3 regions of the Paenibacillus shenyangensis genome follow, and region 3 is predicted to be linked to each of the others. Evidence: riboswitches for the same ligand, from Rfam matches in the RefSeq annotation. Region 3 holds a riboswitch; each other region holds the start of a gene.
The links. A riboswitch is a leader RNA that binds a small molecule or an ion and turns the genes downstream of it on or off. The one in region 3 is predicted to bind thiamine pyrophosphate.
Positions count from the first base shown of each region.

Region 1: linked by a shared signal. The riboswitch ahead of H065_RS0115780 (ABC transporter substrate-binding protein) and the one ahead of thiM (hydroxyethylthiazole kinase) in region 3 are both predicted to bind thiamine pyrophosphate.
Region 2: linked by a shared signal. The riboswitch ahead of thiC (phosphomethylpyrimidine synthase ThiC) and the one ahead of thiM (hydroxyethylthiazole kinase) in region 3 are both predicted to bind thiamine pyrophosphate.

Region 1 covers NZ_AOIG01000018.1:162,948-173,718, reverse strand. The annotation lists gene H065_RS0115795 (bifunctional 2',3'-cyclic-nucleotide 2'-phosphodiesterase/3'-nucleotidase) at 1-160, opposite strand, end outside; gene H065_RS0115790 (aspartyl-phosphate phosphatase Spo0E family protein) at 559-744, opposite strand; gene H065_RS0115785 (pyridoxamine 5'-phosphate oxidase family protein) at 1,031-1,447, opposite strand; TPP riboswitch at 1,662-1,772, shown strand; gene H065_RS0115780 (ABC transporter substrate-binding protein) at 1,851-2,894, shown strand; gene H065_RS0115775 (MTH1187 family thiamine-binding protein) at 3,028-3,318, shown strand; gene H065_RS0115770 (ABC transporter permease) at 3,318-4,112, shown strand; gene H065_RS0115765 (ABC transporter ATP-binding protein) at 4,105-4,959, shown strand; gene H065_RS0115760 (TatD family hydrolase) at 4,956-5,834, shown strand; gene H065_RS26090 (response regulator) at 6,097-8,403, opposite strand; gene H065_RS0115750 (MDR family MFS transporter) at 8,799-10,184, shown strand; gene H065_RS0115745 (PH domain-containing protein) at 10,399-10,771, opposite strand, start outside.
Region 2 covers NZ_AOIG01000018.1:14,290-25,060, reverse strand. The annotation lists gene H065_RS0115190 (DEAD/DEAH box helicase) at 1-17, opposite strand, end outside; gene H065_RS0115185 (MOSC domain-containing protein) at 88-669, opposite strand; gene H065_RS0115180 (iron-containing alcohol dehydrogenase) at 1,044-2,195, opposite strand; gene H065_RS27925 (hypothetical protein) at 2,468-2,608, shown strand; gene H065_RS0115175 (VC0807 family protein) at 2,732-3,352, opposite strand; TPP riboswitch at 3,580-3,684, shown strand; gene H065_RS28275 (hypothetical protein) at 3,651-3,884, opposite strand; gene thiC (phosphomethylpyrimidine synthase ThiC) at 4,137-5,879, shown strand; gene H065_RS0115165 (alkaline phosphatase) at 6,336-7,598, shown strand; gene H065_RS0115160 (proline dehydrogenase family protein) at 7,687-8,703, opposite strand; gene H065_RS0115155 (helix-turn-helix transcriptional regulator) at 8,843-9,640, opposite strand; gene H065_RS0115150 (esterase/lipase family protein) at 9,812-10,408, opposite strand; gene lacZ (beta-galactosidase, LacZ type) at 10,700-10,771, opposite strand, start outside.
Region 3 covers NZ_AOIG01000023.1:39,525-50,295, forward strand. The annotation lists gene H065_RS0118340 (DoxX family protein) at 1-202, shown strand, start outside; gene H065_RS0118345 (hypothetical protein) at 330-1,130, opposite strand; gene H065_RS0118350 (hypothetical protein) at 1,165-1,581, opposite strand; gene H065_RS0118355 (helix-turn-helix domain-containing protein) at 1,895-3,175, opposite strand; gene thiE (thiamine phosphate synthase) at 3,419-4,180, opposite strand; gene thiD (bifunctional hydroxymethylpyrimidine kinase/phosphomethylpyrimidine kinase) at 4,177-4,986, opposite strand; gene thiM (hydroxyethylthiazole kinase) at 5,068-5,865, opposite strand; TPP riboswitch at 5,990-6,091, opposite strand; gene H065_RS0118375 (alpha/beta hydrolase) at 6,257-7,093, opposite strand; gene H065_RS26335 (DUF1129 family protein) at 7,350-8,018, shown strand; gene H065_RS27145 (nuclear transport factor 2 family protein) at 8,476-9,483, shown strand; gene H065_RS0118390 (polysaccharide deacetylase family protein) at 9,676-10,653, shown strand.

The sequences.
Region 1 (10,771 bases), on a different contig from region 3:
TGGTGTGAATATCCGTCGTTTCCATGAGGCGAAGCTTGACAGTTGCACCTGCAGCAGCAGTTGTATCCGCTGCAAATACCGGTACAGCCGTGATGCCAAACAGCTGCAGCGCTGCAATCGCCGCTACTGTTTTCTTGAGTGTCTTTTTCCCCAGTTTCAAAATTAAAACCCCTCCCGAGTATATTCAGCACGTATACGTTCTCTGATTCATTCAATATAAACGCTTACACTCACCTATGTATAAAAAATATGTAAAGCTGGTATGAAATCTGTATACGGATTTGCGCTACTAGTTACATATTACAAAATGAATATAGGAGTGCAGACGCATAAAAGAGCGAAGTATATAGCTGCATGAGAGAATTTTATACTATAGACTGACATATTTGAAGGGATATTTGATCCAATTTTTAAATTTTTGTAAAAATAGTTACAAAAAAGACGCATATATTACATATATACGTCAGTTATTTTTGCGGTTTTTTATCCAAATCTAGCTTTGTCTGGCTGCAGTTTAACTGCTCTTTGTTCCGATAAAGAGGATTTTGTATATCCTTATTAGCTCCAGCCTGTTGCAGTATGGTCACCTTTGCGGTGTTTATGCTGCAAATAAGAGTCCAGAATTCGATCCAGCTGCTCGGATTGATCGATTACCCGGTGATCACGAATCCCATGCTCTTCGGCCATCTGATTCAGTATGCGGCGTTCCTGTTCAATCTGCTGTTCGATCTTTTTCAGGTCCAAGGAAAGCACCTCCTGTAGATTACCCCTTTCACTTCTCGCCATTACCTTATATTTGAAATAGATAAAATTTGTAGTAATACATTGTTTATACCCTAAAATCATGCTCTTGATCAAGTTCCTACGGTCCCTATTTTATCCTTTTATTGGAAACAAAAAATGACAAAAAATCCGGTTTCGAATTCTGTAGTTTGCCTGCGCATTTTACAAAATTCGTCACCGGATCGTACTACACTATATTGAATTTCCTGTTATACGAATCGTTGCCGTATTCGTACCAGAAAGACTATTAAGCATTCCAGGTCTGTTTTTGACCTTCTTTGTCGGTATATTCAATTGTTTGTGGAGTAATATCCAGTACTACATAGTCGGGATCATCCGGTCCGGAGAACCAGTTTTTGAATTCATCTTTCCATACACGCTGCTTCAGCTCATCATTGGTCGATACCGCGCAGGTTGCTTCAATCTCAATCACTTCATTGTTGCCGCCTTTTTCGTAACCGAGCAGCAGATAGCAATGAGGATTTTGTTCGAGCTCATCCACTTTTTGCGTTTTGCGGTCTGTCGCCAGATGAATATTCAAACCTTCATTATATACCGCCATATAGCGTACCTTTGGTTTATTATTCTCCACTGTGCCGAATGCACAAAAACGGTTTTCTTCCAGTGCTTTTACGATAGATTGTTCAACTGATGTTTGACTCATGATCAAGCTCCTTCCGCAATATGGACTTGGATTATTCAATACACCCGATAACAGGGCGCTGAATTTTATATAGTACTTAACTTTGAGTGCCTGTATGGATACTTACCCGGTCAGCAGCAAACTGAACCTTCCCCGTATTCCTGCCTGCTCCCCGGATGCCTCACTTGCTGGACAGCAGGCAGGCTCTCGTCTATAATTACACCTAGAAAAAGCGCATACGATCTGGGGGAGCTGGGCTAGCCGGCTGAGAGTGTATTCCATCAATACAGACCCTTAATACCTGATCTGGATAATGCCAGCGTAGGAAGCGAATCAAGCATTGTATGTGTTCTCATACGATATGCACCTATGTCGTCCCGATCCGGGGCGCTTTTTTATATACAGAGGAAGAAGGGGTAGAGAAATGAATAGACACTGGAACAAGCTTCTGCCGCTGCTGGCGGTATGCCTGCTGCTCATCACTGCAGGATGCGGAGGCAAAGGAAGCAGCAGTCCGGCCAATAACAGCCAGGGAGCCGAAGGAGCAAGCAGTAGCGCCCTCAAGGATGTACAGGTTGTACTGGACTGGACACCGAACACGAACCATACCGGTTTGTATGTAGCCCAGCAAATGGGTTACTACAAGGATGCCGGGTTAAATGTAGAGATTATTACACCGGGACAGGGCGGCGCCGATACAATGGTGGCTTCCGGGAAAGTTCCGTTTGGTATCAGCTATCAGGAAAGTGTTACCCAGGCCCGTGTGCAGGGTGTACCACTCGTCTCGCTAGCCGCCGTGATTCAGCATAACAGCTCGGGCTTTGCTTCACCGGTAGACCGTAATATCAAGACGCCCAAGGATATGGAAGGCAAGTCTTACGGAGCCTGGGGCTCACCGGTCGAGGAAGCCGTGATGAAATCAATCATGACAACCGACGGCGGTGATGTCAGTAAGGTCAAAAGTGTGAATATCGGAGATGCGGACTTTTTTACAGCGGTCAAGAAAGGCATTGATTTTGCCTGGATCTTCTACGGATGGACCGGGGTCGAAGCCGAGCTGCGCGGGGAACCGCTGAACATGATGTATGTAAAAGATTATTCGCCGAATCTGGACTACTATACGCCTGTTATTGTAACTAACGAAAAACAGATCCAGCAGGACCCGGAGCTGGTGAAGGCCTTTATGTCGGCAACAGCCAAAGGATATGAATATGCCATCGCCAACCCGGACAAAGCCGCTGATATTCTGATCAAGGCTGTACCGGATCTCGATCCCGAACTGGTCAAAGCAAGCCAGAAGTGGCTGTCTCCCAAATATCAGGACGATGCCAAGCAGTGGGGAATGCAAAAACCGGAAATCTGGTCAGGCTATGCCGACTGGATGTATGAGCAGGGTCTGCTGGATGCCAAACTGGACGATTCCAAAGCATTTACCAACGATTATCTGCCGGCTGCCGGGACCAAGTAAGCTTCCGAGTTATTCCCGGCGTAACCGATGAATGATCGACAGTTCACTGCTCGTCTTTATGATTCGTACCTGTATTTATTGCGCACAACAGATCCTATTTTCCACCTAATACATCTATCAGGAGGTTATCACTATGGCTACCACTCTACTGAGCATTCAGGTTATTCCCAAAACACCCAACAATGAAAATTCCTATGATTACGTGGATGCCGCTATCGAGGTGATCCAGGCTTCCGGACTGAAATATGAAGTACATCCACTGGAAACGACGCTGGAAGGCGAGCTTCCGCAGCTATTGGAAGTTGTACAGAAGATGCACGAGGCGCTGGTGGAAAAGGGCAGCCCGAGTATCATTTCCCAGATCAAAATCGCGCATAATCCATCCGGCATCAGCATGGACGGACTAACGGAGAAATACCGCTAATGTCCATCAGAGCATGGTGGAAAGGCATATGGCCGCCCTTTGGGGCGGTCGTTTTGTTGCTGGTCCTGTGGCAGCTCGCCACTTCCCTTTTCCAGATTGAAGACTGGATTTTGCCAAGTCCTGCGCGTATCGCCCAGGAAGCAGAGAAAAGTTACACCAGTCTGCTCGGACATACGTGGGCGACCCTGAAATTGACGCTATCCGGATTTGGCATTGGAGCGGCGACCGGGCTGATCGTGGCCGGTGTGCTGCACTATATTCCTTTTCTGCGCCGGGCCCTGTATCCACTGCTGATTCTGAGTCAAAATATACCGCTGATCGCACTCGGACCGCTGCTGATTATCTGGTTCGGTTTTGGGCTGCTGTCCAAACTGATTGTAATCGTACTGGTCTGCTTTTTCCCGATCACGGTGGCAGCACTAGGCGGACTCGCCGGCACTGACCGGGTGATGATGAATTATATGCAGATGATCGGAGCCACGCGTGGACAGATTTTCTGGAAGCTGGAGCTGCCTTACAGTCTGCCTGCTGTCTTCTCGGGACTCAAAATTGCCGCCACCTACAGCATTATGGGTGCCATTATCGCCGAGTGGATCAGCAGCAGTGAAGGGCTTGGTTATTATATGCTGCTTCAGCAGTCCGCTTTTCGTACCGACCGTATGTTTGTCGCGATTATGATTGTGATTGCTTTTAGCCTGATCATGTTCTCGTTGATTGTGCTGCTGGAGAAATGGTGTATACGCTGGCAGAATGACAGTACTGCCCATCCCAAAGGAGGAATCGACCGTGTCTGATCCTATTCATCCTGCCGCATCTATCCTGGTTGAACCAGAGGTAGATGCCTCTTCTACTCCTCTCCAGCCAAACGGGAATCCCCGTCCATTCCTGGAACTACGCGGTATCAGTAAATCTTTTGCCCAGGGCAAGCAGCTGCTGCAGGTCATGGAAAATATATCGTTAACCGTACATGAAGGTGAATTTGTATCCGTGATCGGTCCTTCCGGTTCAGGGAAAAGTACCTTGCTGCAGATGATCGGCGGAGTGATGCTGCCGGATCAGGGGGATATTATACTGCAGAATCAGCGGATTAACGGACTGCAGGGCAAAGCCGGTTATATGCCACAGCAGCCTGCTCTGCTACCCTGGCGCACGATCGAAAAGAATGTAATCCTCGCCCGCGAGACTGCCGGTATGCCGCGTCAGGAATCGTTGGCTCTTGCCCGAAACTGGCTGGACAAGGTAGGATTGGGCGGATTCGCTCGTGCCTATCCACGCACTCTGTCCGGCGGTATGCAGCAGCGGGTCGCCTTTTTGCGAGCACTGCTCGGACCGCAATCACTGCTTTGTCTGGACGAGCCGTTCAGTGCACTGGATGCTTTTACCCGTAGCGAGATGCAGGCCTGGCTGCTGCGCATCTGGGAAGAGAACCGGCGATCGGTCGTTTTTATTACGCATCATATCGAAGAAGCACTGCTGCTGTCCGATACGATCTATGTATTATCCAGCCGACCGGCTCATGTTATCCAAAAGGTCCCTGTTCCTTTTCCAAGACCGCGGCGTGAAGAGCTGGTGGATACGCCGGAATTCATCGCGCTGCGCAGACAGCTGACCGAAGCGCTGCGAGCGGAGCTGAACGGATGATGAGCGAACCCTATTCCCTGCATTCTTCAGCGTCGTCTGTCTCTGCTGCTTCGGTATCCAAACTACAGGAAGAATCACCCTCTATCCCGTCTATCGACAGCCATATTCATCTGGATCAATATGAAGATGATGCTATTCGTCAGATGATGCAAAGTCTGCCGGATCATCAGGTCGAATCGGTGATCGCGGTCTCGATGAATAAAGATTCCTGCCAGCGGATCGAGCAGCTGTCCCGGCAATATCCCGGTCTGGTACACCCTGCTTATGGCTATCATCCCGAGCAGCCTCTTCCTTCCCGGCAGCAGACCAGCGAGCTGCTCGAGTGGATAGAAGTACGGATGAACCAGTTGGTAGCTGTAGGCGAGATCGGACTGCCTTACTATCTGCGACAGGAGCTGGCTGAACGTGGAGAGAAACTGGATGAAGCCGGATATATTCAGCTGCTGGAACAGTATTTGCAGCTTGCCGCCAAGCATGACAAGCCGGTTATACTCCATGCTGTCTACGAAGATGCAGATACGGTATGCCAATTGCTGGAGGATTATCGAATCCGGCGGGCACATTTCCACTGGTTCAAGGGTTCCGCAGTAACTGTCGAGCGGATGGCGCGCCAAGGATACCACATTTCGTTCACGCCGGATATTGTCTATGAGTCGGAAATCCGTGAGCTTGCTGCTGTGTATCCCCGTGAGTTGGTTATGGCGGAGACAGATGGGCCATGGCCTTTTGAAGGTCCATTTACCGGACAGTCCACTCATCCTCGTATGACCGCAGATGTCTGCCGAGAATGGGCTGTGATTCAAGGGCTGAGCGAGTACGAAGCCCGTCAGATTCTGTATGCCAACACCCGCAATTTTTATCAACTTAACGGGTGAGGTGGATTGCGCATCCATATAGGAGAAAACTTACAATAACAAAAAGCCTGATCGGTGAGAAGGTTATCCTTCTTCAGCCAGATCAGGCTTTTATTATTGTATCAGCAGTCATGAGATCAAATCATTAGAGTGTACCGAATCTTGCGGTACAGTTGACGACAACCTGTACTCGCAAATCCTTTATTTATTATTTGACCTGTATCATGTGCTGATAAGAATGAGTATACCTATTGATCACTACAAATAGCTGAATAAAACGATATCAGGCTTTGTAATCATCACTTTTGACAGATGCTGCAGGACTCAGCCATACGAGCAGCATAGAGAACAACTGCTCCATCTGCAGCGGTTTGCTGAGATAATCGGATGCTCCGGCTTGAAGACAGCGCTGACGATCATCCTTCATCGCTTTGGCAGTTAGTGCAATAATCGGCAATTCTGCCCACTGTGACTGTCGGCGGATATTCTCCATCGTCACATATCCATCCATTACAGGCATCATAATATCCATCAGGACCAGATCCGGCTGACCCTGCTCCAGCATTTCCAGGGCTTCTTTGCCGTTATAGGCACTTATTACGTTCATGCCTTTGGATTTGAGAGCACCTTCTAGTGCAAAGATATTACGGAAATCATCATCCACCACCAGGATTTTTTTGCCTTTGAGCATGTCCAGTTCTTCCGGCAGACCGGCAGGAACCGATAAAGCAGTCTCCGGGCTGTCCGGTGCAAAGTCTTCCGGCAGTGAAGGAATGTACAGGGTAAATGTACTTCCGCGGCCTACCTCACTCTCGACCGTAATAAAACCGCCCAGCAGCCTTGAGAATTCGCGGCAGATCGATAATCCCAGTCCGGTCCCGCCATAGTCCCGATCGGTTCGCGCGCCTTCTGCTTGACGGAACGCTTCAAAAACCACCTGCTGCTTGTCCGGCGCAATACCGATCCCGGTATCTTTTACCGAGATGGCGAGCATATGATCTGCCTTTTCCGGCAGGCTGTAACCTGCAGGCAGCGGAACTTTCTCTGCCGGAGCAATCCGCAATTTGATCTTGCCCTCACTCGTAAACTTGAACGCATTGGAAAGCAGATTTTTGAGAATCTGCTGCAGTCTTTTGCCATCGGTGTAAAAGGTTGGCGGTGCATCGTTATCCACTTCCGTCCAGAATTGCAGATTCTTCTGCTCGGCCAGCTTGTTAAAGTTGTAGCCCATTACTTCCGGAATATCATGGATGGAGATCAGCTCCCGCTGCACCTCTACCATGCCTGCCTCCACCTTGGACAGGTCCAGAATATCATCGATCAATGCCAGCAGATCCTGAGCCGATCGGTGAATAATATGACCATATCCCGGCATTTCGTCTTCGTGATCCCGTGGAGTGCTCTCGGCCACCAGCTGGGACAGAATCAGAATACTATTCATCGGTGTACGCAGTTCATGAGACATATTCGCGAGAAATTCCGTTTTGTAGCTGGAGCTGAGCTTAAGCTGTTCGGCGTACAATTCCAGTTCCTGACGAGTAGTTTCCAGTTCATGCGCTTTAGTCTCCGCAAAATTCGTACGTTCCCGCAGCTGTTCATTGGTCGCCTGCAATTCTTCCTGTTGGACCTGCAGTTCCTCCTGCTGGGTCTGCAGTTCTTCTTGCTGCGCCTGCAGCTCCTGATTCAGGATCCGGGTATTGCGCAGCAGTTCATCCACCTGCATCCGCTTCTCGATATTGCTGATAATCGCTCCGAAGCCTACACAGATCTGCTCGATCAGCTGACAGTAACGTGGAGCGAATTCAATCGCCGCTCCAAGCTCCAGTACTGCTATCGTACGTCCTTCAAAAACAATCGGAGTAACCACAATCTGCCGGGGCACAATATGACCCAACCCGGTCTGGATACGGATCGGATAATCTTCATTTGCTGTCAGCAGCTGTGTTTTCTGTTCCACGGCTGCACGTCCAATCAATCCCTGACCCGGTCCGAATTCATGGATGGTTCCCGTCATATTGCCATGAGCGCCGTACGAATATTCCAGCTGGAACTGATCTCCCTTGGTATCCGGATGCACATAATAGAACAATCCATAGGAAGCTTCCATCAAAGGAACGATTCTGGCAAGCAATTTCTCCGCCAGCTCCGGTGTATTGTTAATCCCCTGATATACGTTGCCGATCTGTGCCAGCTGGGTCTGTACCCAGTTATTGTCCTGCATCTGATCCGAAGCTTCCTGTACCTGGCGAGTGTGCTCTTCCAGAGCTATCGACATTTTGTTAAATGCCTCGGCGATATTCGCTACTTCATCTCCGCCTTCTACCTTGAGGCGCGGGATATCCTGTACTTTATCGAAATCCACATCATTAATAACCTGGGTGACCTGCTTGAGTCGTCCGGTTGTACGGCGTAAAGTCCAGATCGTAATTCCGATGCCTGACAACAGCAGCAGAAAAGCGAGTATACCGGTCAGTACCCATCGTTCGGACATAAGCGTATATTGTAAAAAGAAACCTTCTATAATAATGAATAGAATTGCCAGCATCAGCATAAAGCTAAATCCGATAATCTGTTGGTATTTATAATTCATAAATATTGCATTCTTCCTCTCTCATGATGTAGGCAAGATTATAGCAGAAAAGCTGGCTGAGTATACTCTCAATGATACGTGAACATTGGTACTTTGTCTGTAGAAACTTGGACTTATTTTCATTTAATAGCAGATCGTATTTAGCTTACGAAAGTAAAATAAAAGATTATCCAGCAATATCAGGTGTGGAATATCCCCTTCCGATTGGACATTGTTAGATGAATTGTAATGGTTTTTGCTTGACGCCTATCTTTGTTCCGGTATACGATTTGGAATGCTTCATGACCATGTAAAGGGTGTAATGGTATCCATTACGGATAATCCCGTACATACGAATAGACAGCAAGTATAGACATTACATTGAAAAATCAAGCAGGAGGAAGGAATCAAACTCTATGTCCAAGCAAACCAACCGGGCAATGGTAACGGTCGGATTACTGGCTGCACTTTTTATCGGTGCACTGGATTCCACGGTTGTCAGCACGGCTTCACCACGCATTATCGATTCACTGGGCGGTCTTAGCCTGATCAGCTGGATCTTCTCCATTTATACATTAACCACTTGTATTGCTACTCCCATCTTTGGCAAGCTCGGGGATCTGTACGGACGCAAGTCGGTATTCGCAATCGGACTCGGCCTGTTTATTGTGGGTTCGGTACTATGCGGATTCGCTGGTTCCATGACCGAGCTGATCTGGTACCGGGCACTGCAGGGGATTGGTGCAGGTGCGCTGACACCGGTTACCTTTACCATTGTCGGCGATCTGTATCCAGGCAAGGAACGTGCCAAAGTACAGGGGATTTTCTCCTCGGTCTGGTCGATTGCCGGCTTGTTCGGACCGCTTGTGGGCGGTTACTTTGTCGACTACATCTCATGGCGCTGGATTTTCTTTATTAATCTGCCGGTCGGTATTATCGCGGTATTGTTTATTTTTATGTACTATTATGAATCCTTTGAGAAAAAACAAAAGTCTATTGATTATGCGGGTGCTCTTACCTTTACGATCGGTATGACCGCACTTCTGCTGGCACTGCTCACCGGTGGCGAGGAGTACGCATGGACATCCCCGATTATTATCGGATTATTTATTGTCACTGTCATCTTCATGGCATTGTTCCTCCGTATTGAAAAGCGGGCAGAGGAGCCGATGCTGCCACTGTCCCTGTTCCGTACCAGTGTATTGACCGTGCCTTATATTCTGGCCTTTACGACCCGCTGGACAGTGATGGGGGTAACGGTATACTGTGCACTGTGGCTGCAGGATGTATCGGGATATAGCGCTACTTTTGCCGGACTGGCATTAATGCCGATGTCGATTGCCTGGCCAGTCGCTTCCACTCTATCAGGACGACTGATGTACAAGCTCGGTGCCAAAGCACTGATCATTTTCGGTTCGGTGCTGGCAGTGGCTGGCAGTCTGCTGGTGGCTATCATGAGTTCAGACTCGCCTTATCTGATTATTGTCGCTTCGCTGGTACTGATCGGCTTCGGAATGGGTTGTATTGTCACTCCGTCGATGGTCATTATCCAGGGAGCGGTAGGCTTCCAGATGCGCAGTGTGGCGACATCGACCAATACGCTGATGAACTCGCTCGGACAGACAGTAAGCGTCGCCGTATTCGGACTGGTGTTCAATGCGATTGTGACCCACAATACTGCCAGTGAGCTGGCGCTTGGTATTCATTATGTATTTATCCTCATGCTGGCGGTCGCTGTAGTGAATCTGCTGGTCGCCCTGCTCCTGCCACCAAGCAGCAGACTGCTGAATCATCAGCAGTAAGGAAGCACGGTTATATGTAGCTATCGAACAGATGAATGCACAAGGCAGTAGATTTATTTTCAATAAGAGACAGTATGCGGAACGATAAAAAAGGCTGCGATTCCCGAGAATGAGGAATCGCAGCCTTTTTGTGAACACGAAAAATATTATACCTTACACACTTCCATAAAAGCGAAATGCAATCATGCGTATATCAAGCTGCTTGTCTATTCTATTATTCATGTTCCGCTGCCCGGCGAGTGCGGCTGTACCAGCGGCTTACCTGATCGGCATCCCGGTGATCCAGCCGATTCGTCTGAAACGTAGCATGTCCCGCTGCTATATACAGGTGGAGGCTGAGCAGATCCTGTCTGCGCTGCAGCCGGCTGCCCGTGAAACGGAATGCTTCGATATGCTTCCATAATATACAGTGCGTCGAATGGGAGACATACCGGTTCACCAGTATCAGACGTTCTCCATCCAGTAAGGCACCGGAACGGCGATACCTGCCATAATCCAGTATCAGCAAAATGGCAGCCAATAGAATACCGATCAGTAGACCGTACCCCGACAGAAAATACGTTCCGACCGCAGCGAGTATGCCGCTG
Region 2 (10,771 bases), on a different contig from region 3:
TTGAATTCAGTGCTCATGGGCATGCTCCTGTCCGGCTGATTGATTCAGCCTGTTTTGCCATACCGCGATAGGGATGATAGATACGTATCATAGATGGGCAGTGATGATCTGTATCGTATCCCCTTGACGAATAATACCTTCCCGCTCGACCGAGCAGACAATGCCGCGGCGCTTTTTGGCAGCAGGCATGAATCGGGAAGCAATTCCCGGCTGTTCAAGGATACTTTCTATCATTTTGGCAGGCTTGCGGCAGGGTTCATTTTCCCCTTCACAAATCAGTCCGGTTCCATCCGGAAATAACAGCCTTGCTCCCGCAGGCAGCAGAGTCAGCTGCTCCAGTCCACGTATAATCAGATTGGCACCGAGCCATTCCGGCCGTATCTCCGTCAGCTTCATGTGCTGCGCAATCTCCAGACATTCCTCGTAGGAAACGATACTGATCTGACGGCGATTTGCAATCATCGTTCCGCGCTTGTATATTTTCTGGCGGGCATCCGCGCGGCGCAGCAGTCCATAATGTCGATCACCGGGGATTCCTGCCAGTTCGACCGCAATCTCCGGCACTTCGCGCGTAACAAAGCTGCCTTTTGTATCTGCAATATATACACTCTCTACCGTAATCGGCTGGGTAGGTGGAATCGATGGAATTGTTGGGTCCAGTTGGCTCATGGAATGTCTCCTTTGATCATGACAAGAATAGTCAGCTTATCGCTTATTCGATTATGACATACCCGGCAGAGCATTCACCAGACACAACCTTTTTCTGCCGTCCCTAAATTGCATAGACAGCATAATAATCCTTCTTGCATCGAACTGTATATGAATATTCCATGCGCATGATTATACAAGGTGAAGAATTCCCTTATATGCTTCTATTCTGCATCTTCTCCTGTTACACAGTTGGACAAGTTACAGTATTCTTTTCCTTACGAATAGCAAAAAGACCCACCAATCAGCGGGCCTCTCAGGAAAATATCGTACTATGGATAATCAAATTGCCTTGCCAGCACCGCATGATACCTCAATTCAGAAGTGTAGGATATCTACAGAATCTCCTGGAACATACGGATAACTTCCTCACGCTCCGGTTGATATGGATTACCAGGCGCACAGGCATCCTTCATCGCATTGTCTGCCAGCCGATCCAGATCCACTTCATTGACTCCCAGCTCCTGCAGTCGTGCCGGAATACCAACTTCTGCTGCCAGCAGACGGATCGCTTCGATCAGTTCTTCTGCACACTGCTGATCGGATTTGCCATCTACCGTAATGCCTGCAGCCCGTGCAATCGCACGGAATTTGGATGGGTCATGCTTGGCGTTCTCACTCTCTACAATCGGCAACAGCATCGCATTGCAGACACCATGCGGCAGATCGTAGATTCCTCCCAGCTGATGAGCCATCGCATGCACATAACCCAGACCGGCATTGTTAAAGGCAAGTCCCGCCAAAAACATCACATAGGTCATTTGCTCACGGGCTTCGATATCATGACCATTACGGACAGCCCGGGGCAGATAATTGAAAATGATCTCTACTGCTGCCAGTGCCGTCGCATCTGTCACAGTAAATGCTCCGGGTGTCACTATCGCTTCGATCGCATGGGTCAGTGCATCCATGCCGGTCGCAGCAGTTAGTGCTGCAGGTTTGTCGATCATCAGCTCGGGATCGTTGACCGAGATCGTTACCAGACTGTTTTTGTCGACCATGACCATTTTGACCCCGCGCTCTTCATTCGTAATGACATAGTTAATTGTATATTCACTCGATGTACCTGCTGTTGTATTAATCGCCACAATCGGTACAGAGGCGTTTTTGGTTTTGCCTACTCCTTCATAGCTGCGCAAATCCCCACCATTTGTCACATATAGACCAATGCCTTTGGCCGCATCCTGGGGAGAGCCGCCGCCGACCGAAATAATAAACTCGCATTTATTCTCGTTATATACATTTACTCCATCATACACGTTGGCTATTGTAGGATTGGGTTTGACGTCATCGTATACTTTATAGCTCATGCCGGCATTCTCCAGAATGGTCAACACTTTGCACAGTGTTCCATTGTGACTGAGAAATTTATCGGTAACTACCAAGGCTTTGGAGAATCCCAGCTCTTCAATACATGCACCGGCATCCTGCAAGCAACCCTGACCCATCAGATTTATACTCGGTACATACACAATATGCGTACTCATAACGTTTCCTCCTCAAGGATGGAAAATGGTTTGTTTACGTCTGTTTTTGATTGTATTTCTTTACTTATACATCATATCATGAGACGAATATTTCTTTTGTGAATATAATCACAATATAATGCGATGAACTAAGCTAGCACTTTTATGATCATTTCCAGAGTTCTAGTGTTCTCTATTCTATATTTTAGCAACGTTCCATTATTTTCCACGTATGCATTTTGAAAAGACTTTTCGCCTTTTATGTCACACTACTATTTCAGGGAGGAAACGGAATGAATACCCCGGTAAAATCATCCAGTACTGCATGGTCACGCAATGAATGGGCTGAGGCTGCACTTCATCTGATACTTTCGTTCCCCGGCATGGCGTATCGGGCTTGTGTATGCATACTCGCATGCATATTTGGCAGCTAATCCTCTGCAGACGATTCGAATAGGGATCGATATGCCAATATCACCAAACAAAGATCCGATACCTGAATCGATAGGCATCGGATCTTTGTTTGATATGCAGAACTATTCTGATTATTCTATTTTTCAGGAAAAATTATGTTTGATCTGCTGCATTCTCGCCGAGGATCTACGGCGGTATACAATCGTAAGCAAAATAGCCAGACCGATAAATCCATACGATACTACACTGGAAAATGCCAGAACGGTCGCTGTACTAAGTTCGGCGATCATGACTATTTTCGTCACTGCTTCCAGTACCAGAATGATTCCCCACATCAGCGTCATATTGCGCATCACATTTCGGAAATAAGGATACTTCCAGTTCTCTTCCCCATTTACAGTAGGTGTAAACCGGCTCACCATATGGTAGATCAGCGGTCTTTGCATTAATAATGATCCCAGGAATAATGCTCCGACCCCTGCTGTAATAAAGGACTCACGCATCAACAGTAGCTTCTCGCTGCCTCCGAGCAGCACCATAACCAGCGAGAGGACAAAGGTAAAGAGCATAATGCCTCCGAATACATCCAGATTCCGATGCCGATACAGATGAATCAGATTGTCCAGCAAAGGTACCACTGTCGCAATCGATAATGCTGTCAGGCTGCTCATATGCGGTTTGAGCAAAATATAGATCAGCCATGGAATCAATCCGTTAATAATCAATGTCATAATAATATATTTTCGCCCAGGCAGTACGGACATAAACACATCTCCTCCAGATCCATTGAATTGCACAAACTATGTATACACGGATTATATATTTAAATTTATGCATATTCATCCCACTTTAAGCTTAGATCATCTACGTCTATAGACCGAAATAATCAGGAATTTATCTGTTTATCCTCCTGCACACAATCATATATACGAACTTTTCCTCAAAATAACAAAAGTTGACAATTACATCCAGATCAACTTATAGTGTTAACTGTATCCACTAGGGGCGCCTGTACGGGCTGAGATAAAGCATCTGCTTTGGTCCCTTTGAACCTGATCTGGGTCATGCCAGCGTAGGAAAGTGGTTGAGACTTCGTTGATACGACGATACCGTTTCTGCCGCTTCCTGCCCGGAGGCGGCTTTGTGCTGCCCTCCGGCAGGAAGTCTGACAGAGGAATCGCCGGTCTGCACACGTACATAAATTAACAGATAGATAACAGGCACATAGCAATAGACTGTGAACAGACTATGAGCTGCGCATGCATATGAGGCATCAGATGAGCCTACTCGCTGCATACTGGATCGATTGGATACAGAACCGCTTATAGGTTCTATTGTATATGCCAGGGAGCGAGCGCATATAGTCAGCCTTTCTCTTCAGGCTCTGCCGATTCACAGGCTTGGTCATTATCCGTCTATGATTCGCCTTCTTTCTGTACTGCAGATTATCACTTCACCCCAGTCTTCTCCTCTACCTTGATGCTTTCATCCCTGTATTAGTGTGTCTCCTAGCGGATATCTACATTCGCGAGGAGGTTTTTTATTTATATGGCTATTTACCAGACACCACTACCCGGCAGCCGCAAAGTATATCTTGAGGGTTCACGGTCAGACATTCAGGTACCCGTACGCGAGATTGCTTTATCCGATAGCGAGATCCGCGGAGAGATCGTTCCCAATGCGCCGCTGCATATTTATGATTCCAGCGGTCCTTATACCGATACCCGGCGTGAAGTGAATATCCGTCAGGGTCTGGCTCCGCTTCGGCAGAACTGGATCGAGGAGCGCAGGGATACGCTACGATATGAAGGGCGTCATGTACTGCCGCAGGATAATGGATTCCAGAGCAGCGAGCGCGAAGCACGTCAGGGTGCCGAATTATTCCCGCAGGCTCATCACCAGCCGGCTGCAGCTGTCCCTGGGGGCAATGTCACCCAACTGCATTATGCACGTCGCGGCATCATTACTCCCGAGATGGAATTTATCGCCCTGCGTGAAGGCATGGAACCTGAATTTGTCCGCGCCGAAGTGGCAGCCGGGCGAGCTGTTATTCCTGCCAATATCAATCATCCCGAGAGTGAGCCGATGATTATCGGGCGGCATTTTCATGTGAAAATCAATGCCAATATCGGCAACTCCGCTGTCGCTTCATCGATCGAGGAAGAAGTGGAGAAGATGACCTGGGCGATCCGCTGGGGCGCAGACACGATCATGGATCTGTCCACCGGCAAAAATATTCATACGACCCGTGAATGGATCATTCGCAATTCGCCGGTACCTGTTGGCACCGTACCCATTTATCAGGCACTGGAGAAGGTAAACGGCCGCGCGGAAGATCTGAGCTGGGAAGTATTTCGCGATACGCTGATCGAGCAGGCCGAGCAGGGTGTAGACTACTTTACTATTCATGCCGGTGTGCTGCTGCGCTATATTCCGCTGACAGCCAATCGGGTGACCGGCATCGTCAGCCGCGGTGGTTCGATTATGGCTGCATGGTGTCTGGCCCATCATCGGGAGAATTTTCTGTATACGCATTTTGAAGAAATTTGCGAGATTATGAAGCGTTATGATATCACCTTTTCCCTCGGTGACGGACTGCGTCCGGGCTCTATCGCCGATGCCAATGATGAAGCCCAGTTCGCGGAGCTCGATACACTTGGCGAACTGACCCATATTGCGTGGAAGCATGACGTGCAGGTCATGATCGAGGGACCAGGTCATGTACCGATCCATCTGATCAAGGAAAATATGGACCGCCAGCTGGAAGTATGCGACGAGGCCCCTTTTTATACCCTGGGACCGCTGACGACGGATATTGCCCCCGGCTACGACCATATTACTTCGGCGATTGGCGCTGCGATGATTGGCTGGTATGGAACGGCCATGCTCTGCTATGTCACGCCCAAGGAACATCTCGGCCTGCCCAACCGCGAAGACGTCAAGGAAGGCGTAATTGCCTACAAAATAGCTGCCCATGCTGCCGATCTCGCCAAAGGACATCCGCAGGCACGCAAGCGAGATGATGCCCTGTCGAGAGCACGCTTTGAATTCCGTTGGCGGGATCAATTCCACCTCTCCCTCGATCCGGAACGCGCGATGAGCTACCATGACGAGACACTGCCTGCCGAAGGTGCCAAAAGCGCTCATTTCTGCTCCATGTGCGGTCCCAAGTTCTGCAGCATGAAGATTACCCAGGATATCCGCGATCAATACGGCGATGTACAGGTGGAACAAGCAATGCAGGAGAAATCACAGGAATTCAAGGCAGGCGGTAGCCGAATTTATAGTTAGAGAAACTTACCATACCAAGCCTGCGATACGTAGGAAGATGCAATATATAGAGAGAGAATAAGCAGCTCCTATACAGAGAATCAGTAATTGCTATTCCTTATAGCTCTCCATATGAATGACTCAGACATCCGGAAATGTCACTGATTACAGTGATGTTTTCGGGGTTTTCTATCTGTGTATACTGCATTTTTCTTTCTCTCCTTTCCTTATGCAAAAGAGATACGTGTTTTCTGTTTCTCTTTTCTATACAAGGCATCTTATTATGCTTGTTATCACAATCCGGTATAACACTCTTGCACAGCACCCCTGATTCCACCTTGGACTTATGGCGTATTCCCTCCTGCCGAAGCCGGAATATGCAATTTTATATTGCGTTTACAAAATAAGGATTTTAATATGACAAATCGGATATATGATCAATCTATCATATGAATACATATTAGGAGAGTGACAATCTTGAATAATTTTTCCATGAAAAAAGCGGCTCTGTCCCTGGGCGCTGCCGCTGTATTAAGCGTGCCTTTATTTTCCGGCGGTTTGACAACAGCCGATGCAGCTGCAACCACCAAAAAAGTAACGGCTCCCAAAAATGTGATCCTGTTTATCGGTGATGGCATGGGTGAAGCAAGTCGTAATGCAATCCGTTATGCGACAGTTGGCAAGAATGGCACACTGGAAATGGATAAAATGCCGGTATCCGGTCTCGTACGCACCAGTTCCAGCGACAGTCTGGTTACCGACTCTGCAGCAGCGGCAACGGCTATTGCAACCGGTGTTAAAACCTATAACGGTGCGATCGGCATGGATGCCAAGAAAAAGCCGGTTACCACTGTCATGGAACTTGCCAAAAAAGCCGGTATGTCCACAGGCGTGGTCACGACCAGCCAGGTAACGGACGCAACCGGTGCAGCTTTTGGTTCGCATGTGGAGAACCGCTCTGCACAGAGCGATATCGCCAAACAGTATATCGAGAACAGCAAAATTGATGTTCTGCTCGGTGGCGGCGAAGACTTCTGGTATCCAAAAGGAACGGCTGGTGCTCATCCGGATGCTCCTGCCGAAGATCCATCAGAAGGCAGCAAAGGTACTCAGGGCAATCTGGTAGACCGCGCTAAAAAGCTGGGTTATGACTACGTAACCGATACAGCCGAGATGAAAGCATCCAAAAGCGGCAAGCTGCTGGGTCTGTTCGCCAACGAAGAAATGTTCCAGGCACACAACGAACTGGGTAACAAATATAACCCAACTGTCTCCCTTCCGGACATGACTACCAAAGCGCTGGACGTACTGTCCAAAAACAATAAAGGCTTCTTCCTGATGGTAGAAGAAGAAGGAACGGACGAGATGGCACATGACAACGATGCTGCTCTGACAATCAAAGCCGGCCAACAGCTCGATAAAGCTGTCAAAGTTGCCAAAGACTATGCCAAAAAGCACCCTGATACCCTCGTACTCGTAACAGCTGACCACGAGACAGGCGGTATGGTTATCGAGGAAGTCGATGCGGATGATGAGTCCGGTGACGGCGAATCCAAAGAAGATGGACCGTTCACAATCGCAAACTCCAAGGATCAGTTCTATGTGGACTGGACAACAGGAGGACACAGCGCTGTAGATGTAGCGCTGACTGCAATGGGTCCGGGTGCCGAAGAATTTACCGGCAACTACCAGAACACAGCGATTCATGACAAGCTGGTCAAACTGCTGAAATTGAAATAATTCGGTACTGGATCGCTGACATCCAGCACCCTATTCTTCACATCAAAAAGCAGGCTGTCCCTTACGGGGAAACAGCCTGCTTTTTAATTTATTGGGGCGAAGTAGTGATTCCTTCTGCCACATACTGCTGTACAAAGTCAGGCTGATCCTCGCTCACCATATCCACGACGGCCTGGAACAGATTCGGTGGATACTCCGCAATCCGGTGGCACAGATACAGGTACCACTCATGACCATAGGTCAGATAGATCCGTACCGGATAGCCATGGTCCAGCAGACGACGGCTCAGCTCCGGACGAATACCATACAGCAGTTCATATTCCAGATAACCTTCTGCTTCTGATATCTGCGCTTTTGCCAGCAGTTGATCGATCAATACTTCATCATGTGTAGCTACCGATACTCGGCAGCCCTGCTGCAGTACATCTTCTACCAGTTTCATATAACGTGTATCCAGTTCCTCAGAGCGTGGCAGGGCAATCGATTCCTGCTCCTGGTAGGCACCTTTGACGATCCGTACATGGGCACCGACAGGCAGCCTGGAAGTCACATCTTCCGGTGTTCGGTGCAGATGAGCCTGCAGGGTAATCCCGATATGCTCCGGATACTGCTTCACTGCCTGGGTATAGACAGACAGAATGCGATCTGTTTTGGCGGACTCTTCCATACTGATGAATAGTTCTACTCCTCTGGGCTCAGCCTGTCTGGCCAGCTTCAGCAGATACTGAAGAGTTACGTTGGTATCCAGCAGCAATCCGATATGTGACAGGTCAAAAGATACCCGGGTGCTTCCACTCGCTTTTCCGGCTTCATCGATCAGCGCAGTTAATTCCTCCACCGCCTGCTCGCATGCTGCCGCATTGTCTGTATTTTCCCCGATATATTCGAGCGAAACGGCATAACCTTCGCTCTCCAGCTGCTTCGCTGTGATCAGTGCCTGTGAACGATGTTCCCCGGTGACATAGCGGTCGGCTGCTTTTCTCAGCAATCGGTTCATCAGCGGGTCCTGATCGATATATTCCTTGATATCCTGTCTGCGAGCGATAGATTTTAGCGCATCGGATAGCTGTTTCTCCAGCGCCTGATTGCGTATAGTTGTATTCATGATATACTCCCCTTTCCTGATCTATTCCCGAGCATACCGGAACGCCATGGATAAGGATTGTACAAAATTGCTATTAAGCTGGAATTTCTGCAATGATTGCTTTTAGCATAGAATAACCCATATGCACCGGACAGTAACCCTAGATCGACAAGCTGTACCGGCCCGGTGTTACACCGACCATACGGGTGAACAATCGTGTCAGGTGACTCTGGTCATAGAAGCCCGCTTCCAAAGCAATATCGGCGATCGGACGCTGACGGGCCAGCTCTGTTTTGGCATAATTGATCCGCAGTACATTCTGATACCGATGCGGTGGCAGATGATTCCATTGCTTGAACAGACGAATCAGATGGAAGCGGCTGATCCCCATCTCCTGTTCCAGCTGAGTGAGCGTAATTTTCTCATTAAAATGCGCATTTAGATAATCGCGAATCCGTCCTATGTATTTATGATCATGGCGATAAGAACGTTCGTGATTCATATCTCCAGGCTCTGCTCCCGTCAGTGCCTGCAGCAGTTCGATCAGTCCACTTTCTATTGTCAGCGCATTGTCCTGCTGTCGCAGCTGCTGCATGATTTGGCGAATATAATTTCTGCACATTTCATTTTTGCCATTAGACAGCAGATAGGGAATATCGATAGCTTCCATCTCTCGCTGCTCCAGTCCCTGCAACCACTCCGGCTGGATAAATAGCATCTGATACTGCCAATCCAGTCCACGATCCGGATGACATGCATGCAGCATCTGCGGCGGAAAGCTGATCACCCGCCCTTCCTCGACCAGCATGGATGTGCCATCACACCAGGCCTTCGTCTGTCCCCGTTCAATCCATCCCACTGAATATTCTTCATGAAAATGCTTGTGATAAGCCAGATCGTCCGCTGCGCATTGCTTGGCTTCGAGAAAAGGCAAATCCGGATGACGGTAAAATGTCATATCAGCCACGGTACGCACCTCCTTTGACGAATAGTATGGATAGCAAAAAGCCGCCAGTCAAGGGGTTCCCCTGACCAGCGGCCGGATTGTACGATCATTCCCATGCCTGTGGGCACTATGGATGATATTTATACGATTCTGGATAACGGTAAATGGTATTGCTTGTCTGCTCTATTCCTGCAAAGCATTCAGGATCAGACTGTTCACATAGGAGTTGAAGATCAGCCCTACATGATAGACACCAGCGATACGGATGTTGTTCGCACCATCCACAATGGACAGATAGTTGCTGACAACCTGATCATTGATGCTGTAGATGGAAGTCATATTGATACCTGCAGGTGCTGTACCTGTCGTCAGACGGTTGGCTCCACCGAGTGTGATCAGCTTATCGACTTTCTCTGCGCCGCCGTAGTTGAGAATATAGTACAGACTGTTGGCGCCGCCCATGCTGTGAGCGATAATATTAACTTTGGAGCTGCCTGTTCTGGCAAGAATATCATCCACCATACTGCGGATAGCTGGAGCATTCATAACCTGTGTACCATTTTTGCTTGGCAGATCGATAGAGTACAGCTCATTTTGCGTCCATCCCTGGCTCAGCAGGTAGCTCTTGATATACATAAAGTTGCTGGATGATCCTCCCAATCCATGCACAAAAAGAACCGGTGTGTGGGTAGTTGCGGCTGAAGCCTGTGTAGTAAATACCGGCAGGCAGAAAATAGTGGACAGCAGGGCTGCCAACATAGTGAACTTGATTGTAGTCATAAAATTACGCATATTTTTTATTGCTCCCATTCTGTATGATTTGAATAAATATGTATTATTTGCGTACTATTGATTCTTATATACACCACCAATCAATTTAGGAATAAAACGAACAAACTAAATATAAAGTAAAACTTTATATTTGTCAATTGATGTAATAAATAGGATTGTGTCCTTGATTTCACCAGATCAAGACTACCGATGACAACGAACACATATTCAATAGTAATAAAAAACCGCTGAAGAATTTGCTTCAGCGGTTTCGTATATTCATACTGTTTTGATTCATACTTACGGACGAAGATTACGAATCGTGAATTCGAACTCCAGATCCTGATCTGCCGGAATCTGGTACTCTTCATG
Region 3 (10,771 bases):
CTTTGCCTTCCTCTTCTCGGGTACTGTGAGCACCAACCCGTACCTGCTACTGGCCGAGATCTTCATCGTTGTCGCTGGTGCTAATGCCGGTAAAGTCGGTCTGGATCGCTGGGTACTGCCTTATCTGAAAGCTACTCTGTTCAAAAGAAATAATCATCAGCGCGGCGGCAGCCCGACGGCTCCCACACATAAAGCAGCTTGATCATATGCCAAAAATATAGCAAAACAGCCATCTCTAAGCGGATAATCCGTACGAGTTGGCTGTTTTTTTTGTAGTTGGTCTATTTCGTGTATTTCGAATAACAAAACGGATAAATCGAATAAAATGCTTATTTATTTTGCCCGAATACACGGCGCAGTTCCTCTTCCCCTGTCGGCAACGCAAGGGCTACCTCGGACGGATGAGCACGGGAATACATCACCCGGATCACATGCCCCTGCTGCACCAGAGGAAGCTGACTCTCAAAGATTTCCTTCTGTGTATTTATCGTAACCGTATCACCCTGATTGGTTGTAATGGATAATGTCAGTTGCAGCCGGACTTTGCCGTGTCCAGCATTTCCGAGAGGCACTATATCTGTCACCTTGGCATAAGCCTGCTCACCATGCTGGGCAATCTCCATAATATTAGGCGATACTCCCTGCTGCATCATTCGCTCATGCAGCAGATTCTGTATATCAACCTGGGAGACCTGGCCTTGTAGATCGACGCCGACTTTGGCAGGGTCTTTGGGTGAAACCAGCAGCGGAATAATGCTGCCCGGCTGGAACTGGGCGAGTGCCGTCTGCGGAATAACCGCTCGTGTACGTGCCGGGTAAGGCGAATGACCCTGACGGGTAACTACAACATCAATCTCCAATTGCGGCTGCTCGTTGATATAGGTACCAGTCTGCTGTACCCGCTCAATCAATCCTACAGCCGATTCGCCGGATTTTACGGTACGCAGGCTAAAAACAGTACCCAGAATAGAGGGAATAAATACAAGAGCAAAGCCAACATATATCAGTGGACGATACCAGCTGGAATTTATAATACTGAATGCACCGTCTCCCTGAAAGTTGGCATACAGCGGTAGAATGGCAACAGCCATAAGACAGAGTGAACCTATTGTTACAAGAATTTTTCTCATTTTATTTTGCTCCTTATCGATGATTGAGTCTCAACTATCCGTGCAGCGGTCCCATGTAGATCCATTCGGATGGTCGGGATGGATGTGTACCGAGTCCGATTCGATCACCCGGACGGGGAATTTGCATTTTGGGCACCAGTGTCTCCATCGTTTTCTGATAGCGGGCACCGCTATTTTCCAGGATATCCAGCGTCATGACGACAATAGGATCAAAGTTGACCAATTTGCCGGTATCCCGAATCGTAAGTACTGTCCCCATGGCAGTCACCGGAATATGTCCCTGCACGGCTGTCTGTGCATCACGGGCAGATTGCAATCCTGCATTCATCCGGTCACGATGTTCTTTGGGGATGATGCTTTTGACAAACAATCCGCTGATTCCTTTGTTTAGTGTCTCCTCTGCCTGATCCAGTGCATCCTGCTGCTTCTTATTTCGTCTAAAAAATCCCATCTTGATCACGCTCCTGCGCCTGTATTGTTGTTCCTGCTTTTATTATAAAAAGGTTGCAATCGTGCCACAATACATTCCGGCACATACAAAAAAGCAGGCTGTTAGCCTGCTTTAAATACGATAATCGTTTGAATTTTTGCGGAAACAAGACACTTACGACAAATAAAATCAGATATGCCAGCGAGGAATCTGCTACTCATTTACTTTTTATTGCAGCAAATCGGCTTTTTTATGGATATTTTCACCTTTTAGATATGCATTTCATGCCCATGTACGTATTCTGGTAGATGTTATATCCCTCTATTATTGCCTTTTAGGCATGGCGTAGCAAATAGACCAGTTTGCGGTAATACCAAGCTGCATCCTTGTATCTGCGCTGCTCTTCCGACATGACAGCCAGCCCTTCATACAGAATGTTCAATCGTTCCTGATGACGAATCTGCTCAAAATAAGGCAGACAGGCTGTCGCTTCTTCTATAAAAAGATCCGCCTGTCCATGAGCCAATGCCTGCTGGCTGCTATAAAATCGTGCTGCCATCTGCTGGTCCTCTGTCAGCGTCAGAGCGCGCAGCTGCTCCAATCGCTGCACCAGCGCTGCCCAGTCCTGCCTTGCCAGCTCTATCTCGCACCGGTACACCAGCAGCACCGGGGCCATCTGCTGCTGTACTTCGACCGTCTGTGTATCGACCATACTGCCGAATCGATCTACTTCCTGCTCTGCCTGCACCAGTTCGCCAGCCATGGTAAGCATCAGAATACGATTATTCATAATCGCGCTCCATGTATCGCTCTGATGCTGCGCATACACCAGATGCGCTTCGGCCATCGACAGGGCAAGCAGCGCTTCATGAGGCTGCTGCATGGAATGACAATATCCGCTATATAGTACATACAGTCCGGACAGACGGTGGAATAGCCGCTGTTCATAAATATACGAAGTGATCTTTTCAAAAGTCTGCTTGGCATGTTCAAATTGCCGGGTATGTACACAAGCTTCCATGCGAATCTGCTGTGCAGTCAGCCAGGTCTCTCCCTGCTCGGGCAGCAGCTTTAGCCACTGCTCTACCTGCGTTAACACATCATGATATTTTTGCCGGGAGCGGGCAGACTGGATTTTGTAGAACAACATGGCCTTGGTTAACGGCAAGGGCAGCATGGCTTCATCCGGACGTCCAAACCGTTCCAGATAAAAATTCAGATAAGACTGATGCAAATAAGCATAGGCATCCTGATCATTCAGCTGCTGATAATAAGTCGCTTTCATGAGAGCGGTAGTCAGCTCCACCGTCAGCGTATCATGCCGATCCGGCAGATCATTCACCTGCTGCTCCTCAAGCGCTGATGCCTGCACCGATAACTGCTCTACAATCTGATCCGCCTGCTGCAGTACATCATCATCCTGATCGTCAGTATGCAGCAAATAACCCGGCGATACGCCTAGCCGCTCGGCCATCGGTTCTGCCAAATCATCCGGCAGCGGATACCTGCCTGCCAGAATATTGGAGAAATGCGCCTGCGTCACCAGGCCGTCGGTCAATTCCTTGCGTGACATGTCTTTTTTGTGACAGAGATAATCAATCCGTTCTTTTAACAAATGACTCTTCCTTTCGGCAGCGGATCATACGAGCCGCTTTGCTGATTGCTTATATACCAGATTGTAAAGGAAATGCCGGATCGATCTCAAATCGTTATGAACCAATAGTATGTCTCTGCTGCATAACAGATGATCCCACACAAAAAGAACATCACATATGACAAAAAGCCTGCATCCGGTTTACCCTGTGCAGGCACAACCGAATGCAGACGCTATAAATAATCCTTTACTCCAATTCTGCTATCAATACATATCACTGGCCGAAAATAAAGCAGCAAGCTCGGCGGCTGCCTGTCTGCTGTCTATGGCCCCCGCGATAGCTGAAATAACAGCGATCCCATCTGCTCCGGCCTGCAGCACAGGTAATGCATTATGAACATGAATCCCCCCGATGCCAACAAGAGGTATGTTTATCCCCGCTGCACGGATCTGTTCAATAATCGCAGTTCCCTTTACCGGCTCGGCATCAGCTTTGGAACGGGTTGGATAGACAGGTCCGATACCCAGATAATCTGCTCCATCTGCAATCGCCTGCTGTGCTTCGGCCAGGGAATGGGCAGACACGCCAACAATCTTGTCCGGCCCCAGCTGCTGCCAGATCAGTACAGCAGGCGCATCATCCTGACCAATATGCACGCCATCCGCATCCAGCAGCAGTGCCAGCTCCAGATCGTCATTGACTATAAAAGGAACGCCGTGCGCTCTGCATATCCTTTGCAGCCTCCGAGCCAGTTCCAGGGAATCGCTGCCAGTCAGTGCCCCGTTCTCTTTTTCCCGATATTGAAAAAGAGTCGTTCCTCCCGCAATTGCTTCTGTGAGCACCTGTTCCGGTGAACGGGTACAGTTGATGCTACCCATCACCAGATATACCGGCAGCCTTCCGCGAATCCAGCTGCTGCGCGCTTCGGTGCCATGCGCAGGGATACGATTCTGCTCCTCTGATTGTACGGTATATTCTGCCGACTGCCCGGCATTCGGTTCGGTATGTTCTCCGGAAGGCTTCATAATACAGCTCCTTTGCGCCGATAGGCAAAATGATTGGTCGGCCCATGTACCGAGCCGATCCCCAGTCCGTCTGCTATTGCAGCCTGGACAAATGCTTTGGCGGTGCGTACTGCAGACAGCATATCACTGCCGCGTGCCAGCTCGGCGGTAATTGCTGCCGAATAGGTGCATCCCGTCCCGTGTGTATGCGGCGTGTCGATACGGGGACTCTCTGTATAATGGAACTGCTCTCCATCGTACAGCACATCCACGGCCTGATTGGTGGACAGATCATGTCCTCCTTTGACGACTGCATAGCGTGCGCCCATCTGGACCAGCTGCCTAGCAGCCTCTTCGCGTTCAGCCAGTGTATGGATAGTCATACCGGTCAACAATTCAGCTTCCGGCACATTCGGCGTAATAATCGCTGCCAGTGGCAGCAGCTCATCGATCAGTGCTCGTACAGCCTGCTGCTGAAGCAGTACCGATCCTCCTTTGGCTACCATGACCGGGTCAATTACGAGCTGTCGCCAGCCATGCCGGCGTACAGCCTGTGCTACTTCGCGGATAATATCTGCACTGAACAGCATGCCTGTCTTGACTGCATCCGGTGCAAGATCCTCTCCGATCGAATTCAGCTGCTGGATTACGCCTTCCATCTCGACAGGATATACGCCCTGTACGCCCGCCGTATTCTGCGCGGTTACCGCTGTGATCACGGACATGCCGTACACACCCAGTTCCTGAAATGTTTTTAGATCCGCCTGTATGCCTGCACCGCCCCCACTGTCCGAACCTGCAATCGTTAATGCCTGATGAATATTCATCGCTGCTCTCTCCTTTGGATAGGGATATATAGATCGAAATATGGAATGCACGGTATGACTGTTTATGCATGGGATCGATTCTTACAAACGTTCGATTCGTGCCAGCTTCTGCAGCTCTTCCGGGGTTAGCAGGGAAAGTTGGTTGATCAGTTCCACCTGGAAGCTGCCTGTTCCCTGTCCCGCAGTAAGTTTAGCCGCAATCTCTGCTGCTGCTCCGTAAAAGGCCAATGCTTCGGCTGCAGCAGGTAACCAGTATTCCCTGCCTCCACTCACTGCCGCAAATGCTGCTACCACCGAGCTGAGCAAGCAGCCTGCACCGGTGACGCGTGTCAGCAGTTCATGCCCATTACTTATGATCAAGGTCGTCTGTCCATCGGTCACGATATCTTGCTGGCCGGTTACCACGACCAGCGTTCCCAATTGCCGGGCAGATTGCTGCGCCAGCTTCACCCGATCCCCTTCGCCTGCTCCAGCATCCACGCCCCGAATATTCCACTCTGCTCCGGCAACATGAGCCAGCTCTGCAATATTGCTGCGCAAAATATCGACCTGCATCTGTTCGGTCACCTGCCGGGCAGCCTTTGTACGATAGGCAGTCGCTCCGGCCCCTACCGGATCAAATACAACAGGTACTCCCGCCCGGTTGGCCGATTGTCCAGCCAGCATAATCGACTGCAGTGTATATTCATCCAGCGTACCCATATTCAGCATGACAGCTCCCGCCATCGCTGCTACATCAGCCACCTCTTCATGGGCATACGCCATAAACGGCGATGCACCCAGTGCCAGCAGACCATTTGCCGTAAAATTGGTCACCACCACATTGGTAATATTGTGCACAAGCGGATTCTGTTGACGTACCTTTTGCAAAAATGACATCTCTTTTTCCTCCTTTAGTTTTGAACTGCAAAATACATATACAAAAAAGACCCATTCACCTCCAGCAGGAGATCAATGGGTCGTGTCATTCATTCAGGCGTATAGTGCCCCATGGGGCATGAGTGAATATCCGCGTCCACTTCCCTCCGCTGGTATAACCCAGATCAGGTTCCAAGGGTCCGGATGATGATCCGTCTCAGCCTCTGCGGCTCCCCTAGTGAATTCCAAACAATATGATGAGCAACAGAGAATCATCTGTCGGCGATAACGCTACAGCTGTATCCACTGTCCTCTTATAGTTACGATCTTATAAGGATATCCCTTGACTGTCAAATCCATGAAGTAGCCGTCCGCAGCATGATCACACGGATCTATTCAGGAACCCAATCATTCAGATCATCCAGTGCTGCCACTGTGTCTGTGCGGCTTCGCGTCCGGCCAGCCATTCCCGGGTATAACGAAGCAGCTCGCGGCGATGCGGTCCTGACGAATACGTATGATTCGCCTGGAAAATAATCTGCTTGTCACAGCGACCTTCCTGCCGACTCCAGAATTCCTGCTGATACAAAAAAGCATAATCCACCGGAATCACATCATCGCCGGTGCCATGGATCACCAGCACATCCCCGCTAAACTGCCGCGCTTCGATAAATGGCTGGTAATTCCCCAGTGACTCAAAGTAGACCGGCTTAAAGCAGTAACCCAGATAATCCGCTTCTCCTTCGATGACAGCCTGATCATACGTCTCACGACCTACAATTTTAACAATATCATTAAAAGGATGCCCGACCGCCGACCAGAGAACCAGATGCTTGACCCGGTGATCGCGCACCGCCGTCAGGATCGCGACCGCGCCGCCGAGACTGTGCCCGATCAGTGTCACCCGCGTTGGATCGATATCGCTGCAGTTCATCACATAATCCAGTACACTGCGTGTCTGAGCCACCATGGAATCCAGTCCCTGTTGGCCATACAGACCACTGCTCTCCCCACAGCCCGCATAATCAAAACGAACGACCATATACCCTTCAGCCGCGAGTTCACGTGCACTGTTAACAAACAGACGATCCACGCCAATCCGGCTGCCAACAAATCCATGGCAAATGACGATCAGTGGTGTGCGATCTTTGCCTTTTCCCTGTCCATCGGCATGGCGATCCTGCGACGGATAGTGAATACTGGCTGTTAGCTCCAGTTCCTGATGACGAATAATGATATTCCTTTCCATACTGATTCCCCCCTACGATAGCTGTGTATATAATCAGCAAACTCCTATTTTTATAAGGTGAATATCTCAATTTAAATAATTCCGATAAGTTTAATAAGGATTAAATTAACAATATATTAGCATCCCGGTAATTCAATTGTCAATGGAGCAAAAGTGTGGCAGAATAATAGATTCCAGACCGATCTCCGGTACTATACGAAGCCGGTATAAATAGGAATATATTCAGTTACAATTTATTACGATTGGAGGAACGATTATGAGTACTGTACGTCATTTGGTAAAGGACATTAATTCGATTCGTGATCAGCTTAAACAGGATAACCTGAGCTACTATGATGATGTAATTGTACATGTGCGGGATGCACGCATCCGCCGCGAATCCGGTGAAGAACTGCTGCTGGAAATGGGACAGCATCTGCTTGAAGCCCAGCAAAGAGGCAAAACGGCACATCAGCTGTTCGGCAAAGAATCGGACAGCTATGCAAACCAGCTTATCGAGAACCTGCCGGAGGCCCGGCAGATGAGCAAACCTATGTATTATCTGATGATTGTCTGGGTCGCGCTTACATGGGTGTTCCTGCTACAGGCACTGATGGGGTTTTTCAAAATCAATATCAGCGGCTCCGGCGTTGTAGGCGAGATCAGTCTCTCCACCTTGATCCTTGTTGCTGCAGGTGCGGTTGTGCTGGTTGAACTGGTACGCCGCGTTGCCGATCAGCCTGCAGAGAAGAGCGATCTGGACCGTCCGCGGATGCAGATCAATGGCCGCTCGGTCGTATCCTATCTGGTCATTATGATAGCGATCATTGTCGTCGGCACCTATCTGCGCAATGTGATGCCTGTACTGGTTATCTCGCCGTGGGTCAGCCTGATTTTCTGTATAATCGGAATTCTGGGACAGAAGTTTATCTTTATGCGCCGCTAGGAATGCTCCGGATATGCATTCGATTCTATCGGGATCATTCCTTCCACTTCTAACAATATGCATTCATTTCAAAAACGGCTTTTATTGGGTCATACAATAAAAGCCGTTTTTTTGTTGGAATATATATGGAACCTCGATATAGAAAATAAAGAATATCTTTCACTGAAACGATCAGTTAAACCGTGAATCATAGTAACAGCATGAATACATAACGGATATTCCGCAACTTCGTAATTACGCTTTACGTCTTTTATAATAGAATCAGTCCTTTTCAACCGGTTCGAAAATAGCCTCTGTTCGTTATTAATGGCAGTCATGAACTCTCGATAGCTTCTATATTTTGGTGAACGATGCGTTCGCTGGCTAATCATTTGGTTAATATAAGCAAAGCAGCCTGCTACCTATCAAGATAACACCATGAACCGAATCCCTAACGAATAACCAAAGGAGTTTTATTATGAAAAAAACCAGTGTACTACTCTCAAGTCTTATGTTATTAGGTGTACTATCCGCCTGTTCGGGCAATAATACGTCCAATGCTCCGGCTCCATCAACAACCCCAAGTACCGAAAATTCTGGTGGTACGACTCCGGGTACAGCCGAGCCTGCCCAACCGGACAGCTCTGCAAATGCATCTGCCGAAGAAACCAAAATCACCAATAACAAAAAGCTGGTGACTGGATTGTATAATGATGTCCTGAACAGCCACAAGCTGGATCAGGCAGAACAATATCTGGCCGAAGGTTATGTAGAACATCATCCGGCTGCAGCCAACGGCCGCGAAGGATTCGCAGCATACTACGCAGCATTATTCCAGAAAAATGCCGACTACAAAGTAAATGTACGCGGCATGCTCGGCCAGGGAGATCTGGTTGCTGTCTTTACCGAGCCTGCTGCTCCGGCGGGCAGCTCTGCTGATACAGCTACCCAGGCTTCGTCTGCTCCCATGGTCGATATGTACCGCATCGCGGATAACAAGATCGCCGAGCATTGGAGTGTGACGGCAGCGAATCTGAGCGGCTCCGAGAAATCGGCTGATCTTCTGCCTGCTGCTTCCACTGAAGCAGTGGTAGCTGATACTCCACGTGCTACAGTGGCTGCGAATGCCAATTTCGTCAAAAACTTCTATGATGCATTCTTCAATAGCCATAATGCCGATGCTGCCAAAGAAGCAGTCAGTGACAATGTCATTCAGCATGGTTCCGGTATTGCAAATGGTCGTGACGCACTCACCAGTCATTATCTGACCGAGTTCCGCGCTCACGCTGATAGTACTGCCATAGTAACGAATGTGATTGCAGAAGGCGATCTGGTTCTGGTGTACAGCCAGATGCAAAACAGTGCCGATGATCGTGGTAATGCCGTCGTGCATATTTTCCGCGTTGAGAACGGCCAGATTGCCGAAATGTGGACACTGAGCCAGCCCGTCCCTGAAAAGTCCCCCAATGATAACACCATGTTCTGAATCATGATCCACCCTACAGTATGATTAACGCTTGAACCAGCACGTCTTCACGTTTTGTGGAGGCGTGCTTTTTCGTTATATAGGACATTCTACATGATTCGACAGTAGCATAAAATTTCACGGCTTCTTGTCCGATGTTATATATGGGAAGTTTATTCTGCCCACTCAGTCGACAGAAAAGGAGCCTGCGAAATGCGAATCCGACGTATCCGTAATTTATTCATCATTCTACTCTATATTACTATCGCCTTCGTCGTGACCTTCTATGTGCTGAGCCTGAAGTATCCACATGCTTCCGCTTTCTCCTATGAGACATGCAGGGCCACCTATGATATGACCGATGATCTGTTTGAGACACTGAACGGCGAAGTTCCCGAAGGAGCTGCCAATATTGCTTCCGCTTCGGAAGTCACCCACAACGCCCCTCCCGGCAAAGCCAGCCATATCCCGGTGCTGATGTATCACTATGTCGTACCGGAAAAGTATAATGTCGAACCGAATAATGCGCGGATCAATCTCGAAGCCTTTGAAGAAGGTATCAAATATCTGCATGATGAGGGTTATCATACCGCTACGCTCAAGGAACTGGAACGCTATGTCAATGGCGAGATTCAGTTGCCCGAGAAGACAGTCGTACTTACCTTTGATGATGGTTACCAGAACAATGTCGTGTATGCTTATCCGGTACTCAAAAAGTACGGATTCCATGCTTCGATCTTTATCGTGGGCACCAAGCTCAAGGATCACAAACAGAAATTCGTACCTACAGCCAAAACAACGATTTCCCGCAAGGAAATGAAAGCAACACGCGATGTATTCGAATACCACAGTCACACATACAATCTGCATTACAAGCGTCTAGTACAGTGTGCCGAGTACTATGCTGCCGGCAAGGACAGTACACGCTTCACCCATGATATTGATATTATGAAAGCCAAAACCGGTATCAATACGCCTTATTTTGCTTATCCTTATGGAGAATACGATCCCAAAATGGTCTATGACCTGAAAATGAACGGATATCGCATGGCCTTTACGGTACGTCCTGGTTATGTGCATCCGGGTGACGATCCGATGTATCTGCCACGAATGAACGTGACTTCGACAACTACAGTCAAACATCTGCTCAACTTACCGGATGTTCCCGAACCGCCAGTCAAATCCAAATGATGCGTAAACTCTCTCGCTCAATATCATCCAAATATCGCCCGATCCTGCCTGTCTCCTTTTACAAGGAGAAGAGCAGAATCGGGTCTTTTTGCATTTTGTGGCTATTTTACTCAAAATG